DNA from 2 places in the Brassicibacter thermophilus genome. Region 1 is predicted to be linked to the other one. Evidence: a T-box and tRNA genes for the amino acid it is inferred to sense, from the RefSeq annotation. Region 1 holds a T-box; the other holds one or more tRNA genes.
The links. The T-box of region 1 lies ahead of metG (methionine--tRNA ligase). A T-box ahead of a tRNA ligase gene usually reads a tRNA of that ligase, here a tRNA-Met.

Region 1 (8,152 bases):
AGAGATGAATAAGCTCAATAAAGATAAAAAAAGAGCGACAAATGCTATGTGTATGTTTTTAGTTATAAATATGTCCTCTGTACAATTAGTTCCACTGACTGTGTTAAAAATAAGAGCAGATGCGGGTTCTATAAATCCTACTGAAATAATCGGTACTTCTCTTATAGCTACAATAGTATCTACAATAGTTGGAATAATATCAGTAAAAATACTTGAATAAGGGAGCTGATATTAATATGGTTAAATTACTCGAAATGATATCTATTGTAATTATTCCCTTTATTATATCTATAATATTAATTCATGGATATATAAAAGGTGTAAATCTTTATGACACATTTGTTGAAGGTGCTAAGAAAGGATTTAGGACATCTATTAGGATAATGCCTTACCTCATAGCAATCTTTTTAGCTATAGGCATATTTAAGCGTTCAGGTACTATGAATATAATTGTAAATATATTTGGTCCTATTGCTAGTTTAGCAGGTATACCAAGTGAAGTATTGCCTTTAATGATTATGAGACCAATATCGGGCAGCGGTTCTCTAGCTATAGTGAGAGATATAATTACTACTTTTGGACCTGATTCTTTTCCTGGGAGAGTAGCATCTACTATGATGGGTTCTGCAGAGACTATATTTTACACTATGGCTGTGTATTTTGGAGCAGTTGGAATAAAAGATTCAAGGCATGCTCTTCCTGCAGCTTTATTATCACACCTTGCATCTGTCATAGCATCTGTAGTTATATGTAGTTTTGTATTTGGAAGATAAACTTTTAAAAATCCTCTTGACAAAAAATAATTAGTTATGTATAGTTTTTAATAAATAGGAAATATTATCTTAATAAAGGTTATGAAGGGAAGAGTAGGCTTTAGTATTAACTAAAGAGAGCCAGGTTAGGTGAAAGCTGGTGTTAAGAATAAAGCTGAAGATGGCCCCTGAGCTGTACAGCTGAAAGTTTAGTAGGCTGTAACGGGATTGTATCCGTTATATTTACAAGGTTATGTTAGTAACCTATCAAGGCATAAGCTGTGAGGCTTATGTAAACTAGAGTGGTAACGCGGAGTATAACCTTCGTCTCTATATAGAGACGAAGGTTTTGTTTATTAAAAAATATTTTAGGAGGGAATAAAATGACAAAGACTTATTATATTACAACACCATTATATTATCCAAGCGATAATCTTCATATAGGACACACATATTGTACTGTTGCTGCAGATACTTTTGCTAGATTTAAAAGGCTAACAGGATATGATGTTAAATTTCTTACAGGTACAGATGAACACGGTCAAAAAATAGCAGATAAAGCAAAAGCTAAAGGATTAACCCCAAAAGAATATGTAGATTCAATAGTAAAAAATATAAAGGAATTGTGGAAAACACTTGATATAAGCTATGACATATTTATTAGAACTACAGATAAGCAGCATGAAGAGGTAATTCAGAAGATATTTAAGAAATTATATGATCAAGGAGATATTTATAAAGGTGAATATGAAGGACATTATTGTACTCCTTGTGAATCTTTTTGGACTGAAAGTCAGCTAGTAGACGGCAAATGTCCTGATTGTGGAAGAGATGTTAAACTAGCAAAAGAGGAAGCATATTTTTTCAAGCTATCAAAGTATCAAGATCAGATATTAAAGTATTTTGAAGAAAATCCTGAATTTCTTCAACCTGATTCGAGAAGAAACGAAATGATAAATAACTTTTTAAAGCCAGGGTTAGAAGACTTATGTGTATCTAGGACTACTGTAGATTGGGGTATCAAGGTGCCTTTTGATCCTAAGCATACAATATATGTATGGTTCGATGCTGTATGTAATTATATTACTGCATTAGGCTATCTTACCGATAATGATAGTGATTACAAAAAATATTGGCCAGCTGATATTCATTTTGTTGGGAAGGAAATAGTAAGATTTCACACTATTATTTGGCCAGCTATATTGCTTGCATTAGGGGTTGAACTTCCTAAAAAAGTATTTGGTCACGGTTGGATTTTATTTGAGAATGACAAAATGTCAAAATCTAAAGGAAACGTTATCTATCCAGAACCACTTCTTGAACTTTACGGAATAGATGCATTAAAATACTTCTTACTAAGGGAATTTTCCTTTGGCCAAGATGGGTCTTTTGCTAGAGTGAAATTTCTACAGAGATTAAACTCTGACTTGGCTAATGACTTAGGCAATCTAGTAAGTAGAACTGTAGCTATGATAGATAAGTACAATGGAGGAATTTTACCAGAGGCTAAAGTAGAAGGAGAATATGATGAAAGCTTAAAAAATCTAGCAATATCTACAGGAGAAAAGGTAGATAAATATATTAATAAGCTTGATTTTAGCAATGCTTTAGAGGAAATATGGAAACTTATTAGAAGAACAAATAAGTATATAGATGAAACTACACCTTGGATATTAGCTAAAGATGATAGTAATAAGGATAGACTTGATACAGTATTATATAACTTAGCAGATTCTTTAAGGATAATATCTGTATTAATTAGACCGTTTATGGAGAAAACTTCAAATAGCATTTGGAGGCAATTAGGTATAGATAACGGTCAAGGAACTTCATGGGAAGAAATATCACAGTGGCATAAAATACCTTCTGGAGTAAAGGTAAGAAGAGAAGGTTCACTGTTCCCAAGATTAGATGTAGAAAAAGAGCTTGAAAGGCTAAATAAAGTTAATGAAGAATTTATTGCTAAAAGGCAAGGAAATACAAATAAAGAGGAAAAACAAGATGAAGACTATATCACTATTGACGACTTTGATAAACTAGACTTAAGGGTAGCTAAGGTTTTGGAAGCAAAAAAACACCCTAATGCTGATAAATTATTAGTAATACAACTTGAAGTAGGGGAAGAAAAAAGACAGGTAGTATCAGGTATAGCTAAATATTATAAACCTGAAGATTTAATAGGGAAGAAGGTTATATTAGTATATAATTTAAAACCTATTAAATTGAGGGGAATAGATTCACATGGAATGATTTTGGCAGCAGGAAAAGGGAAGAAGCTGACTTTAGCATCTGTTTTAGAAGACATAGAAAGTGGAGCAAGAATAAGTTAGAAGCTTTAGAGCAATGAGGTTAATTTAAATAAGCCTGTGGGAAATCAACTTTCCCTGATAATCTTAAATTAAGGGGTGCTTAAAATGCTTATTGACAGCCATGCTCATTTAGATGATGAGAGATTTGATGAAGATAGAGATAAAATAATTAAAGATTTGACTAAAGATGGTATTTCTCTTGTGATAAATCCAGGTGCCGATATAGCTTCTTCAGTTAAGGCTATTTCCCTATCAGAAAAATATGATAATATATATGCAGCTGTTGGTGTTCATCCTCATGAAGTAGAGGATATGGATAATGATACTTTATTGGTGTTAAAATCTCTTGCTCAAAAAGAAAAAGTTGTTGCTATAGGGGAGATAGGTCTTGATTATTATTATGACAATTCTCCTAGAGATCTACAAAAAAAATGGTTTAGAGAGCAGATAAGATTAGCTAAAAAGATAAAATTGCCCATAATTGTTCATGATAGGGATGCTCATAAGGATACCTTTGATATTATAAAAGAGGAATATGATGATACTTTAAGAGGTGTTTTGCACTGTTATTCTGGAAGCTTAGAAATGGCAAAAGAATACATTAAGATGGGATTTTATATATCATTTGCAGGTCCTGTTACATTTAAAAAAGCAAAAGTACCTAAAGAGGTAGCCAAAGAAATACCTTTAGAAAACTTATTGGTAGAAACTGATTCTCCTTATTTGACTCCTGAGCCTAAAAGAGGGAAAAGAAATGAGCCATCAAATGTTAGATATGTTGCAGCCATGATTTCTCAATTAAAGTCAGTAGATTTTGAAAAGGTGGCTAACTATACTTCTAAAAATGCTAAGGAACTGTTTTCAATTAACAAATAGTAACCATAACTGTCTCTTTTCATATAATGTTAATAAGTCAATTTAAAATAAAGGAGTTGAAAAAGTTGATGAGAAGAGACAGGGATCGCTATAAAGAACCAGAAAAAAAGCCTGAGGAATGTCCAGAAACTCCTGAATATCCTCAATATCCAATGTACCCAATGTATCCAACATATCCAATGTATCCAACATGCCCAGGTATGCAGCCAATGCCTGGAATGGGGCCAATGCCTGGAACACAACCAATGCCAGGAATGTGCCCATTTATGAATCCATATTATGGGGGATATATGTACCCTGTGAACCCTAATTATCCTATGAATCCCATGTATCCTATGCTGGATGATACAGACGTAGGAGTATAGCTTGTAATAATTGAATTAAAAAAATGAAGCCAAAAAACATTAGCAGTTTTTGGCTTCATTTTTTTTGCAAGTTTAAATTCAACTATATAACTTGCATAATTTTGACCTTGTAGTAATTATGCAATTTCATCTAATTATTAAAATTCCTCCATTGAATAAAAAAATAAACTTTGGATATAATATTATATCAATTATAAAGGTTTATAATAATATCCAAATATTAGTATGGAAAATCACTAAAGTATATTATAAAATAATACAATAGATTAGGGAACAAAATTAGGAGGTCAAGTATATGTTAAAATTTATAGAAAATAATAAGGTTGTTACTCTTATTATTGTTATTTCTATAATTTCTTTAGCTAGTATTGCTGCTCAAGATTATTTTATTAAAAATGTTTTTCTAATGATTGATGATGAAAAAATGGTAGTTGAAACTACTTCTAATACAGTTGAGGAATTATTAGATGAAAATAATATTAACATTGATGATAATGATGTAATCAATGTAAATCCTGACGATAAAGTAAAAGATGGTATGAAAATACAAATAGAAAAAGCTATACCAGTAATTGTACAAATAGACAATGATAGAACTACTATAAAGGCACCTAAGCAAAGCATTAAGGACTTATTGAATAATATAGGAATTAGCTTAGGAGAATATGATAAGGTAAATCCTTCCCTAGAAGTAGAAACCCAACCAAATTTAATAGTTAGTGTCACAAGGGTAAATAAAGAAGTAGTAACAAAGGAAGAGAAGATTCCTTACCAATTGATAACAAAAAATAGTGATGATTTGGAAAAAGGCAAAACTAAGGAAATTCAGTCAGGTGAAGATGGAATAAAACAAGTAGAAGTAGAAAGAATTTATGAAAATGGTGAGCTTGTAGCTGAAAATGTATTAAAAGAGAGTATCATAAAAGAACCTGTACCACAAATAATTGAAAAAGGAACTAAAGATTATTTTGTATCTTCAAGAGGTATAACTAATTATAAAAGATCTTTTGTAGCTGTTGCTACTGCATATGATTTATCTTATGAAAGTACAGGTAAAAATCCAGGAGATGAAAACTTTGGTATAACAGCTTCAGGTACAAAAGCAAGACCTGGAGTCGTTGCAGTAGATCCAAATGTTATACCTTTAGGGACAAAACTATATATACAGTCATTAGATGGTTCTGAAGATTATGGGTTTGCAGTTGCAGAAGACACTGGAGGAGCTATCAAAGGAAATAGAATTGATTTATTCTTTGAAAGTCACAGTGAAGCATTGAAATTTGGGAGAAGAAATGTAAGAGTTTATATATTAGATTAAAGAGCAGATTATCTGCTCTTTTTTATGTTAAAATTAAATAAGGAAATTTATAGGGATCCAATTTCAACACTTTAATTATTATGCTTTGGAAAATCTACTTTCATCGCGATTTATTCAATCACTACCCTAATACTTTACCTTGAATAGTGCTTGAGTACCGGAGCAGGAAAAGTTGATTTTCCATAGACATATGAGAAAATTGCATAATAAGCTATATAAACTTAAGCATAGGGAGGACTAGAGTTGATAAAGGAAATAATAGTAGTAGAAGGAAGAGATGATATATTAGCAATAAAACGGGCTGTAGATGCCGAGATAATTGCAACTAACGGATTTGGTATAAATGAGGATAAATTAAGGCAAATCGAAACTGCAGCTAAAAAAAGAGGTATAATAATATTTACTGACCCTGATTTCGCTGGTGAAAAAATTAGAAGGATGATATCTAAGAGAGTTAAAAATTGTAAGCATGCATTTATACCAAGGGAAAAAGCTATTAAAGATGGTGATATAGGAGTTGAAAATGCTTCGCCACAGGCTATAATAGATGCATTAAAAAAAGCTAGAGCTGAAACAAAGGGTAAGCGGATAGAATTTACAAAGAACGATTTAGTAAAATATGGACTTTCTGGAACTAAAAATGCAGGAGAAAAAAGGGATGAATTAGGGAAAATATTAGGTATAGGATATTGTAACTCTAAGCAATTTTTGAATAGACTTAATAATTATGGTATAACAAGAGAAGAATTTTTAGAAGCTATTAGGAGGATTAATAGTGATTATGAAAGATAAAAAACTTTATTCAGCTGAAACTATAAAAGAAATAATGCAAGACTATGAATTTAGTTTTTCTAAAAGCTTAGGACAAAACTTTTTGATAGATGGAAATGTTATTAATAAAATTCTTGAAAAAAGCGATATAAATAAAAAAGATTATATACTAGAAATAGGTCCTGGTATAGGTACATTAACTAGAGAGCTATCAAAAAAAGCAGATAAAGTTGTGGCAGTTGAAATAGATAAGAATCTTATACCAATATTAAATAAGACATTATCTGAATGCGAAAATATAGAAATAGTACATGGAGATATACTAAAAGTTGATCTTAATAAGATATTTAACGAAAAATTGAGAAACGGTAATGTTAAAGTTATAGGCAATTTACCTTATTATATAACTACACCAATCATAATGAAGTTATTAGAAGCGAAACTTCCAATAGATAAGATAATTGTAATGGTGCAAAAAGAAGTTGCAGTTAGGATGCAGTCATCTCCTGGGAATAAGGATTATGGAGCTTTATCTGTAGCTGTTCAATATTATTCAAAACCACAAATTATTGTAAATGTACCTAGACATGTTTTTATGCCAAAACCTAATGTTGATTCAGCTGTAGTAGTGCTTGATGTATATAAAAGCCCAGTTGTAGATGTAATAGATGAGAAAAAATTTTTTCAAGTAGTTAAAGCAGCGTTTGGTCAAAGAAGAAAGACTTTACTAAATGCTCTTGCAGGAGGTAATTTAGGATTATCAAAGAAAGAAATTAAAGATATTTTATTAAAGTGTGATATTGATTTTAGGAGGAGAGGAGAAACTTTAGAATTAGAAGAGTTTGCCAAAATATCAAATGCATTCTTTAAGAATAATGAAATTTACTAGTTAACTATTTCCTACCTCTTACATATATTAATAATAAGTATTGTCAAGAGGGGGGAATAAAATGACGATTAAGGAAAAATACATAAGAAGATATATAATATTAAATAACTATTCTAAATATTTTAATGATGAAAATAAAAGAGTAAAGGGATATGGAATATTAGAAATAAGAGAGGGCAAGGGAAAAATTTCTTTAAATGTGGAAGGTTTTAAACATCAATACAAGAACAAAATATACAAGATGTATCTTTTAGGTGAATCGAATAGAGGATTGATAGAAGTAGACGCAGGCCCTATTAGAATAAGAGATGACGGGAAGAGTCAGTTGGATTGGAAATTTAATCCTCGCGATTTAGGAAATACAGGTTTGCCTTTAGAAAAATTTAATACGATTATGATAAGATTATGTAATATAGATAAACAACTAGATGAAGAAATAATAATACCTTTAGCTGGGTTTATAGATAAAAAAGGCAGGGATATCCTAGATATAGCAAAGGAACTTAAAAATAATAAAGATAATAAAGACTTAAATAAATTAAATAAAAATAAGTACAATGCTTCTAATTTGAATAAGCCTTGTGAAATTGAAGAAGAAATATTAGAAGAAAATGTGAAAAATAAAGATGAAGAGAATAGAAAAGATAAAAGATATGTAGATAGTAAAAACAATGAATTACATAAAAAAGATAAAGACAATGGAAATATAAAAAAGATAACAACTGATGAAAAAGAGAAGACAGAAACTATAGAGAAACAGAAAGAAGAAAAACAAAAACAGGAGCAAGATGAAAAATTACAATCGGTAAGTTATGAAGAGCAAAATAACGAAAGGTGCAAGGATACGAAACAATATAACAAATTATTTAATA
Region 2 (8,152 bases), 720 kb from region 1:
AAGAAAAGTCCTGGCAGTTAATATTTCATTTTCTTTTAATTCATTCAAACTTAGTTTTTTTAAATCAATATTTTTATATTTTTGTGTTTCTCGAAAATATTTATCGTATTTAACACCATACTCATGAGTCATTGTTCCATTAAACAATTGTTTATATTTAATTATTTTAAAGTCAATTGTTTCACAACTACTTCCTTGCAATTCCTTGATAAGAGATTTTTTTAAAATATCATAATATTTAGCTTTAGCAATCTTCAATGGCAAAACTCTTATTAATGATCTAATTTTAAAGAATATGCTATTAGTGTCTACAATTATAAATCTATATATCTCTTGAATAAATATTTGAACATTTATTTCTTCATTTTGTAAAACATTATTTTTAATATTTTCTCTAATAATTAAATAATTTAATATTTCATTATAATACAAAATCTCATTCATATATGAATTTAAAGATTTAATATTTGTTACTATTTCCCTTCTTAGTTCCTTTAATTCTTCTATATCATTGTTAAAAGGCAACTCACTTTCTGTTGCCTTTAAAATTTGTAATAAAATATTATTTTTTAATTTTACAAGTTTTTCTTTTTCGGACCCACTTTTATTAATAATTTCATCATTTGAATACTCATAGTATTTTACTATTTCTTCAGCAATTTTATAGTAGCTTATAGTTGCTAGATCTCTTATTTGTTCATTGAAAAACTTATTATAATCATCAGATAAATTGTTCCTGCACATATCTTGCTCTGTATATTCACTTTCTATTGTTTTTCCCTTTAACATGTTTATCTCCCCTCAATTTTGAATCTATTTCTCTATAATATACCAAAAATATTCTTAAATTTTATTTTTAATATTGTTCAAAGCATCTTCTATATAATATATTTTTTCATAACTTTCAGCTTCATTTATATTTAACCAAATATAATCTGTATGTTCATCACTTAATAATATATCTCCTGAATTATACTTACATAAATAAACTATGGAAATATATTGTTTTTTCTTTTTTTCATTAATACCTGAACTTATACTGATTATATTTTCAATATTTATATTTAATCCAGTTTCTTCGTATACTTCCCTTTTTAAAGCATCTTCAGGAGTTTCTTTGTACTCCATCTTTCCTCCTGGTATATCCCAACACCCACCTGCAAAATCAGACTTCTTATTTCTTTTTATGAGCAATAATTTATCACCTTTAAAGATAAGAGCTTTAATAATTATTCTAAACATGAATATCTTCTCCTTAGTATTATTGTGAATCAGAACAGCTCTCCATATTTGGATTAGTCATCATTATTTTTTTTATACTTCCAATTAATACATCTTCATACTTTTCTTTATATTTAAAATAATTATTGTCCATCTTTAAAGTATTCCATCCTTCTTGCAATTCATCTTTAGCTTCATCAAACTTATCTAAATTTATCAGCACGTATGCCTTGTTGATAATATAGTAAAATTTAATATCTATCGATTCTTCCAAAATATCATCTGTATACAACATAAGAGCTTCTTCTCCTCTATTTGAATTAACTAATATCTTAGTCATAATAAAAACAGCATTATATTTTGATTCCCGGTCAACACAATTTTCTTTCCATTTTTCAACAGCAGGCAACATATTTATAAGGTCATCATTTAAAGCTAATCCTTCATTAAATATTAGCAAAGACTCGTAATCTTTTATATCATCTCTTTTCAAATATTGTTCTAATATCTCTCTATATATATCTAACTTTTCTTCACGTTCTAACTTTCCATATTTGAATATATAATAATCTATTCCTAACCTATTCCAGTAATTATTTTCTTTTAAACTATTTAAAGTATCTAAAGGATTTAAATCATATAAATGCATTTCTTCATATGGAATTCTACCTACTAAATCTAAATATTCTAAACTTGAAATTGCTTTTTTATACAGAAAGTCGTCATTAGTTAATTCTATATTTTCATAGTCGCCAAATAAAGGAGTACTGTCAATATATTCGTTACTAATTAAATATATATCGTTAAGATAGTCGTCTCGGAAGTACTTCATATTCATATATATTCTCCTTATTATGGTAGCTGATTCTCCTCTAGTAATATTTTTTTCAGGCCTAAAAGTATTATCCTCATATCCAGTAATTATTCCATTATCTACCAAATTTCTAATTATATCATAATATTTATATCCATTATCAAGGTCACTAAATTGTTTATTTTTGCATACAATTGGTGGAGTAGTATAAAAATATGTCAATAGAGCTGCTTCTTCTCTAGTAATATATTTATTAGGATAAAATTTATTACCAGGAAAAATATCTTCAAAATTTATTTGCTCATTCTTTCGATCAATATAATTTTTTATAGCTAAAATATCATTGTATGCCCAAAAATTCATGTCTAAATCTTGATATAACAAACCAGTATTAGCTTCTGTTACTTTTTCTGTAATTTCTTCTTTTATGTCCTCTTCTATTTTTCCATAGCCATCTGAAGAACTTGTCCTTAAGGTATCTAATTGAAAATCATCATTTATTTTTGACTCCTCAGACAATGTACTATCCATAACATTACTCTTAATAGCAGTTCTGTATAAAATTGATATAAACTCACTTCTTGTTATATAATTATCAGGTTTAAATGTACCATCTTCATACCCTTTAAATAATTTAACCTCATTTGTTCCCCACATAATGTCTTCTTCAGCCCAATGTCCAAATACATCAAGAAAATAAGTCCCTGCAAATGAAAAATTAGATAAAGTTAATAACATCAAAACTAATAGTACAGAAATCATGTATTTTTTTTTCTCCATATTTGATACCCCTTATATTTATTTTTTTAATTACATAAACAAAATAATTTATAGTAATTTTAACTTTTATTATACTCATCGTAAATTCCAATTATTACTGTTCTATAAGCAAAATAATATAAATCATCGATCATTATTTTTTTTAGATCTTCTTCACTATTTACATTAGGATGATTAGTAATTTCCATACGACTAATTATATCTTTTAAATGTCTAGAAATATATAAATTAAAATATCTAATTGAAATTTCCTTTAATTCACTACAATAGTTATTTTCAACAAGAAAATTTTTTATTTTATTTTCTTGTTTTTTTTCATTAATATTATCTTCATCTATTAATTTATTTTTTATTTGAATATTTTTCCCTTGCCTATACATACTCCACGCTAAGCCGAGATACATAGTACAGTATGTTCTAAGTAATTTACTATCAAGTATAATTCCTATATAACTATGTTTTCTAATATCATTTATAATCATTTGAGTTATTAACTTTGTAGATTTTTGACTAAAATTATTAAATATAAGCATTACATCATTTTGAAATTTATCATTACAAATCTTTTCTGCTAAAGTAAGCTTATATTCTAACAATTCAACTACGTTCATAATATCACCCTCTGTATAATTTATTCATTTCTACTCATTATATCATGCCTTCAACAACCATATAAATAATGTGAAAATATTAAAAAGTATTTTATCTCACATTTATATTATGAACGCAATTTCTAATTTATGTTATAGGCAAACAGGTTTATACTTCAATTCTAACATATTCTCATTCAACCTAGCAAATTAGAAATTTGTTTTAAAAAACTTTATAATTATAAAATATAAAATCTAATAAATAGTCTATAGTAATGTATCCTAATAATCAAAATATATGATATATTAATATTGCTGGAGGTATTTTTATGGAAATAATTAAATTTAATCAAAAAGAAAAAGTGTATATACCACAACATTTAGTAGATAAACTTAACCATAAAAGCTTCTGCTTTATCGATATTGAAACAACTGGTTTTAACCATATGTATAATAATATTATATTAATTGGTTTATTAATTGTACATAACGATAATATTTGTATCAATCAATTTTTTGCAGAGTCTTCAAAGGAAGAATTGGATCTCCTACGTAATTTCATAAAAGTTGCAAATAAAATTGATTATTTTATTTCATATAATGGAAATAATTTTGATATTCCGTTCATAAATGATAGATGCAGCAAATTTGGCTTAAATTTTAATATTAGTAAGGTACAAAGCATTGATATTTTAAATATACTAAAAAATTACAAACAATTTCTTAATGTAGATAACCTTAAATTAAAAACAATTGAAAAGTTTCTCAAAATCAATAGAACTGACACAATTTCAGGTAAGGATGTTATAACCCTATATAAAAATTATGAAAAAAATAATGATTATAATCTTAAAAAACTAATATTAAAACATAATTATGATGATGTCTATAATCTTCAATTTTTATTAAAAATATTTGATTATATCGAAAATAAAATAAGCTTTAATGTCAATATTAGTACTAAATCTCAAACACAATTGCTAAACATAAACATACAAAATGTATTAAACAATCAAAATTATTTCAGTGTTAAATGCAACACTGATAAATTAAATTTAAAAAAACAAATCTATTTTTCTGAAAATTATTCCTTTATTTGGTTACCTATAGATGGTAATTTAACTATTGATTTTGAAATAAGAAAAAGTAAGTTGTCAGATGGAAAAGAATGTTATTATATTAGTCAATATGATTATCCATTCACTAAACATATAGTTGATACTACAAAATATAAGCTGCCTAAAGGCATATTATTAATACAATATGGTGATATTATAGCTTCAGAAAACTTAAAAAATATTATAAAAGCAATACTTAAGCAATCTATGAAATACATATGAAATTTTTTATATTTTAATATTTAATTTAAAACTATTTAAAATTAAATATTAGGAAAATATTTAAATAATTTACAATTAAAATTGATTCATAATAAAAAACCCTATGAAATTAATCATAGGGTTTTAAATGGTGCCCAGAGGCGGAATCGAACCACCGACACGGGGATTTTCAGTCCCCTGCTCTACCGACTGAGCTATCTGGGCATATATGGTGGGCCTTCAGGGACTCGAACCCCGGACCTGCCGGTTATGAGCCGGACGCTCTAACCAACTGAGCTAAAGGCCCTTATTTTAATTTGTGGTGGGCCTGGGTGGACTCGAACCACCGACCTCACGCTTATCAGGCGTGCGCTCTAACCACCTGAGCTACAAGCCCATTCCTTTATATGGTCGGGGTGGAGGGACTCGAACCCCCGGCCCCATGGTCCCAAACCACGTGCGCTACCAAACTGCGCTACACCCCGATAAATAAAGCAATGTTAATTATTAAATTTTTTATGGTGGGCGCAACAGGGCTCGAACCTATGACCCCCTGCTTGTAAGGCAGGTGCTCTCCCAGCTGAGCTATGCGCCCATATTATTGCCCATATTATTAAAGTAACATTTAGTGGCAGGGGTGGCAGGACTTGAACCCACGACATTCGGTTTTGGAGACCGACGTTCTACCAACTGAACTACACCCCTAATGGTGTAATGGTGGGCCTTCAGGGACTCGAACCCCGGACCTGCCGGTTATGAGCCGGACGCTCTAACCAACTGAGCTAAAGGCCCCTATATAATCAACATCCAATGGCGGAGAAGGAGGGATTTGAACCCTCGCGCCCCGTGAAGGACCTACTCCCTTAGCAGGGGAGCCTCTTCAGCCACTTGAGTACTTCTCCATATCTGGCGGAGAGGGTGGGATTCGAACCCACGTGGGCTTGCACCCTAACGGTTTTCAAGACCGCCCCGTTATGACCACTTCGGTACCTCTCCAATGGTGACCCATCGGCGATTCGAACGCCGGACACCCTGATTAAAAGTCAGGTGCTCTGCCTACTGAGCTAATGGGTCAAATTGGCTGGGGTGGCAGGACTCGAACCTACGAAATGCTAGAGTCAAAGTCTAGTGCCTTACCGACTTGGCTACACCCCAACATATGGCGCACCTAGGAGGATTCGAACCCCCGGCACACGGATTAGAAGTCCGTTGCTCTATCCAACTGAGCTATAGGTGCATATTACTTTAGTTTAAATTTTTACTTTGGAGCGGGTGAAGGGAATCGAACCCTCGCAACCAGCTTGGAAGGCTGGGGCTCTACCACTGAGCTACACCCGCATATTTTAAATGGTGGAGGGGACTGGATTCGAACCAGTGAAGGCTGTGCCAACGGATTTACAGTCCGTCCCCTTTGGCCAACTCGGGAACCCCTCCTCAAATAATGGAGCTGGTGAGAGGACTTGAACCCCCAACCTACTGATTACAAGTCAGTTGCTCTACCAATTGAGCTACACCAGCATGGCGACCTGGAAGAGACTCGAACTCTCGACCTCCAGCGTGACAGGCTGGCATTCTAACCATCTGAACTACCAGGCCGCATCATATTCTTTTTTATGGTGGGCGCAACAGGGCTCGAACCTATGACCCCCTGCTTGTAAGGCAGGTGCTCTCCCAGCTGAGCTATGCGCCCATATGGTGACCCTACCGGGAATCGAACCCGGGTTACCGCCGTGAAAGGGCGATGTCTTAACCGCTTGACCATAGGGCCATGTTTTTTTGGTAGCGGCGAACGGATTTGAACCGCTGACACTGCGGGTATGAACCGCATGCTCTAGCCAACTGAGCTACGCCGCCATATTTCGTATGGTTGCGGGGACTGGATTTGAACCAGCGACCTCCGGGTTATGAGCCCGACGAGCTACCAGACTGCTCCACCCCGCGATGTACATTTAATTAATATAATACTTATTTTATTGGTGCCGGGGACCGGAATCGAACCGGTACGATCTTTTAGGGATCGCAGGATTTTAAGTCCTGTGCGTCTGCCAGTTCCGCCACCCCGGCACTTTATTGGCTCCTGGGGTGGGACTCGAACCCACAACCTACCGGTTAACAGCCGGTTGCTCCACCATTGAGCTACCCAGGAATGTCATCCGGCAACGACCTACTCTCCCAGGACGTCTCCGTCCAAGTACCATCAGCGCTGAGAGGCTTAACTTCTGTGTTCGGTATGGGAACAGGTGTGACCCTCTCGCTATCGTCACCGGATATTTTTAAGGCTTGCGCCTTCAAAACTGCACAGTGAATTTTCCTGGTCAAGTCCTCGACCTATTAGTATCACTAAGCTAAAGATATCACTATCCTTACACCTGTGACCTATCAACCAGGTAGTCTACCTGGGGTCTTACTCTTTAAAAAGATGGGAAATCTTATCTTGAGGGTGGCTTCGCGCTTAGATGCCTTCAGCGCTTATCCTTTCCAGACTTAGCTACTCAGCCATGCTCCTGGCGGAACAACTGATACACCAGTGGTCTGTCCATCCCGGTCCTCTCGTACTAGGGACAGCTCCTCTCAAATTTCCTACGCCCACGACGGATAGGGACCGAACTGTCTCACGACGTTCTGAACCCAGCTCGCGTGCCTCTTTAATGGGCGAACAGCCCAACCCTTGGGACCTACTCCAGCCCCAGGATGAGACGAGCCGACATCGAGGTGCCAAACCTCCCCGTCGATGTGGACTCTTGGGGGAGATAAGCCTGTTATCCCCGGGGTAGCTTTTATCCGTTGAGCGATGGCCCTTCCACTCGGTGCCACCGGATCACTAAGTCCAACTTTCGTTCCTGCTCGAGATGTATCTCTCGCAGTCAAGCTCCCTTCTGCCTTTACACTCTACGCACGATTTCCGACCGTGCTGAGGGAACCTTTGAGCGCCTCCGTTACTCTTTAGGAGGCGACCGCCCCAGTCAAACTGCCCAACTGACAGTGTCCCAAGACCGGTTTCACGGTCTCTGGTTAGAATTTCGGCATCATAAGAGTGGTATCCCAAGGTCGACTCCACCGAAGCTGGCGCCCCGGCTTCTAAGTCTCCCACCTATCCTGTACATACGATACCAAAATCCAATGTCAGCCTGCAGTAAAGCTCCACGGGGTCTTTCCGTCCTGTCGCGGGTAACTCGCATCTTCACGAGTACTACAATTTCACCGGATCCCTTGTTGAGACAGTGCCCAAATCGTTACACCTTTCGTGCGGGTCGGAACTTACCCGACAAGGAATTTCGCTACCTTAGGACCGTTATAGTTACGGCCGCCGTTTACTGGGGCTTAAGTTCACACCTTCGCTTTCGCTAAGCGTTCCCCTTAACCTTCCAGCACCGGGCAGGTGTCAGCCCCTATACATCGTCTTTCGACTTAGCAGAGACCTATGTTTT

Region 2: it encodes a tRNA-Met, which carries the amino acid that the T-box ahead of metG (methionine--tRNA ligase) is inferred to sense. The anticodon was not compared.

Annotation. Positions count from the first base shown of each region.
Region 1 covers NZ_AP042446.1:95,097-103,248, reverse strand. The annotation lists gene ACZ41D_RS00440 (nucleoside recognition domain-containing protein) at 1-220, shown strand, start outside; gene ACZ41D_RS00435 (spore maturation protein) at 237-773, shown strand; T-box leader at 846-1,087, shown strand; gene metG (methionine--tRNA ligase) at 1,136-3,082, shown strand; gene ACZ41D_RS00425 (TatD family hydrolase) at 3,167-3,937, shown strand; gene ACZ41D_RS00420 (hypothetical protein) at 4,006-4,302, shown strand; gene ACZ41D_RS00415 (3D domain-containing protein) at 4,598-5,620, shown strand; gene rnmV (ribonuclease M5) at 5,864-6,412, shown strand; gene rsmA (16S rRNA (adenine(1518)-N(6)/adenine(1519)-N(6))-dimethyltransferase RsmA) at 6,402-7,280, shown strand; gene ACZ41D_RS00400 (hypothetical protein) at 7,342-8,152, shown strand, end outside.
Region 2 covers NZ_AP042446.1:2,126,501-2,134,652, forward strand. The annotation lists gene ACZ41D_RS10160 (hypothetical protein) at 1-789, opposite strand, end outside; gene ACZ41D_RS10165 (NUDIX domain-containing protein) at 844-1,242, opposite strand; gene ACZ41D_RS10170 (S-layer homology domain-containing protein) at 1,262-2,815, opposite strand; gene ACZ41D_RS10175 (hypothetical protein) at 2,875-3,426, opposite strand; gene ACZ41D_RS10180 (ribonuclease H-like domain-containing protein) at 3,735-4,745, shown strand; tRNA gene ACZ41D_RS10185 (tRNA-Phe) at 4,874-4,949, opposite strand; tRNA gene ACZ41D_RS10190 (tRNA-Ile) at 4,955-5,031, opposite strand; tRNA gene ACZ41D_RS10195 (tRNA-Ile) at 5,045-5,121, opposite strand; tRNA gene ACZ41D_RS10200 (tRNA-Pro) at 5,133-5,209, opposite strand; tRNA gene ACZ41D_RS10205 (tRNA-Val) at 5,244-5,319, opposite strand; tRNA gene ACZ41D_RS10210 (tRNA-Trp) at 5,354-5,429, opposite strand; tRNA gene ACZ41D_RS10215 (tRNA-Ile) at 5,440-5,516, opposite strand; tRNA gene ACZ41D_RS10220 (tRNA-Ser) at 5,536-5,626, opposite strand; tRNA gene ACZ41D_RS10225 (tRNA-Ser) at 5,632-5,720, opposite strand; tRNA gene ACZ41D_RS10230 (tRNA-Lys) at 5,723-5,798, opposite strand; tRNA gene ACZ41D_RS10235 (tRNA-Gln) at 5,803-5,879, opposite strand; tRNA gene ACZ41D_RS10240 (tRNA-Arg) at 5,885-5,961, opposite strand; tRNA gene ACZ41D_RS10245 (tRNA-Gly) at 5,989-6,062, opposite strand; tRNA gene ACZ41D_RS10250 (tRNA-Tyr) at 6,073-6,158, opposite strand; tRNA gene ACZ41D_RS10255 (tRNA-Thr) at 6,167-6,242, opposite strand; tRNA gene ACZ41D_RS10260 (tRNA-Asp) at 6,244-6,320, opposite strand; tRNA gene ACZ41D_RS10265 (tRNA-Val) at 6,339-6,414, opposite strand; tRNA gene ACZ41D_RS10270 (tRNA-Glu) at 6,418-6,492, opposite strand; tRNA gene ACZ41D_RS10275 (tRNA-Met) at 6,502-6,578, opposite strand; tRNA gene ACZ41D_RS10280 (tRNA-Met) at 6,589-6,665, opposite strand; tRNA gene ACZ41D_RS10285 (tRNA-Leu) at 6,699-6,788, opposite strand; tRNA gene ACZ41D_RS10290 (tRNA-Asn) at 6,796-6,870, opposite strand; rRNA gene rrf (5S ribosomal RNA) at 6,876-6,992, opposite strand; rRNA gene ACZ41D_RS10300 (23S ribosomal RNA) at 7,036-8,152, opposite strand, start outside.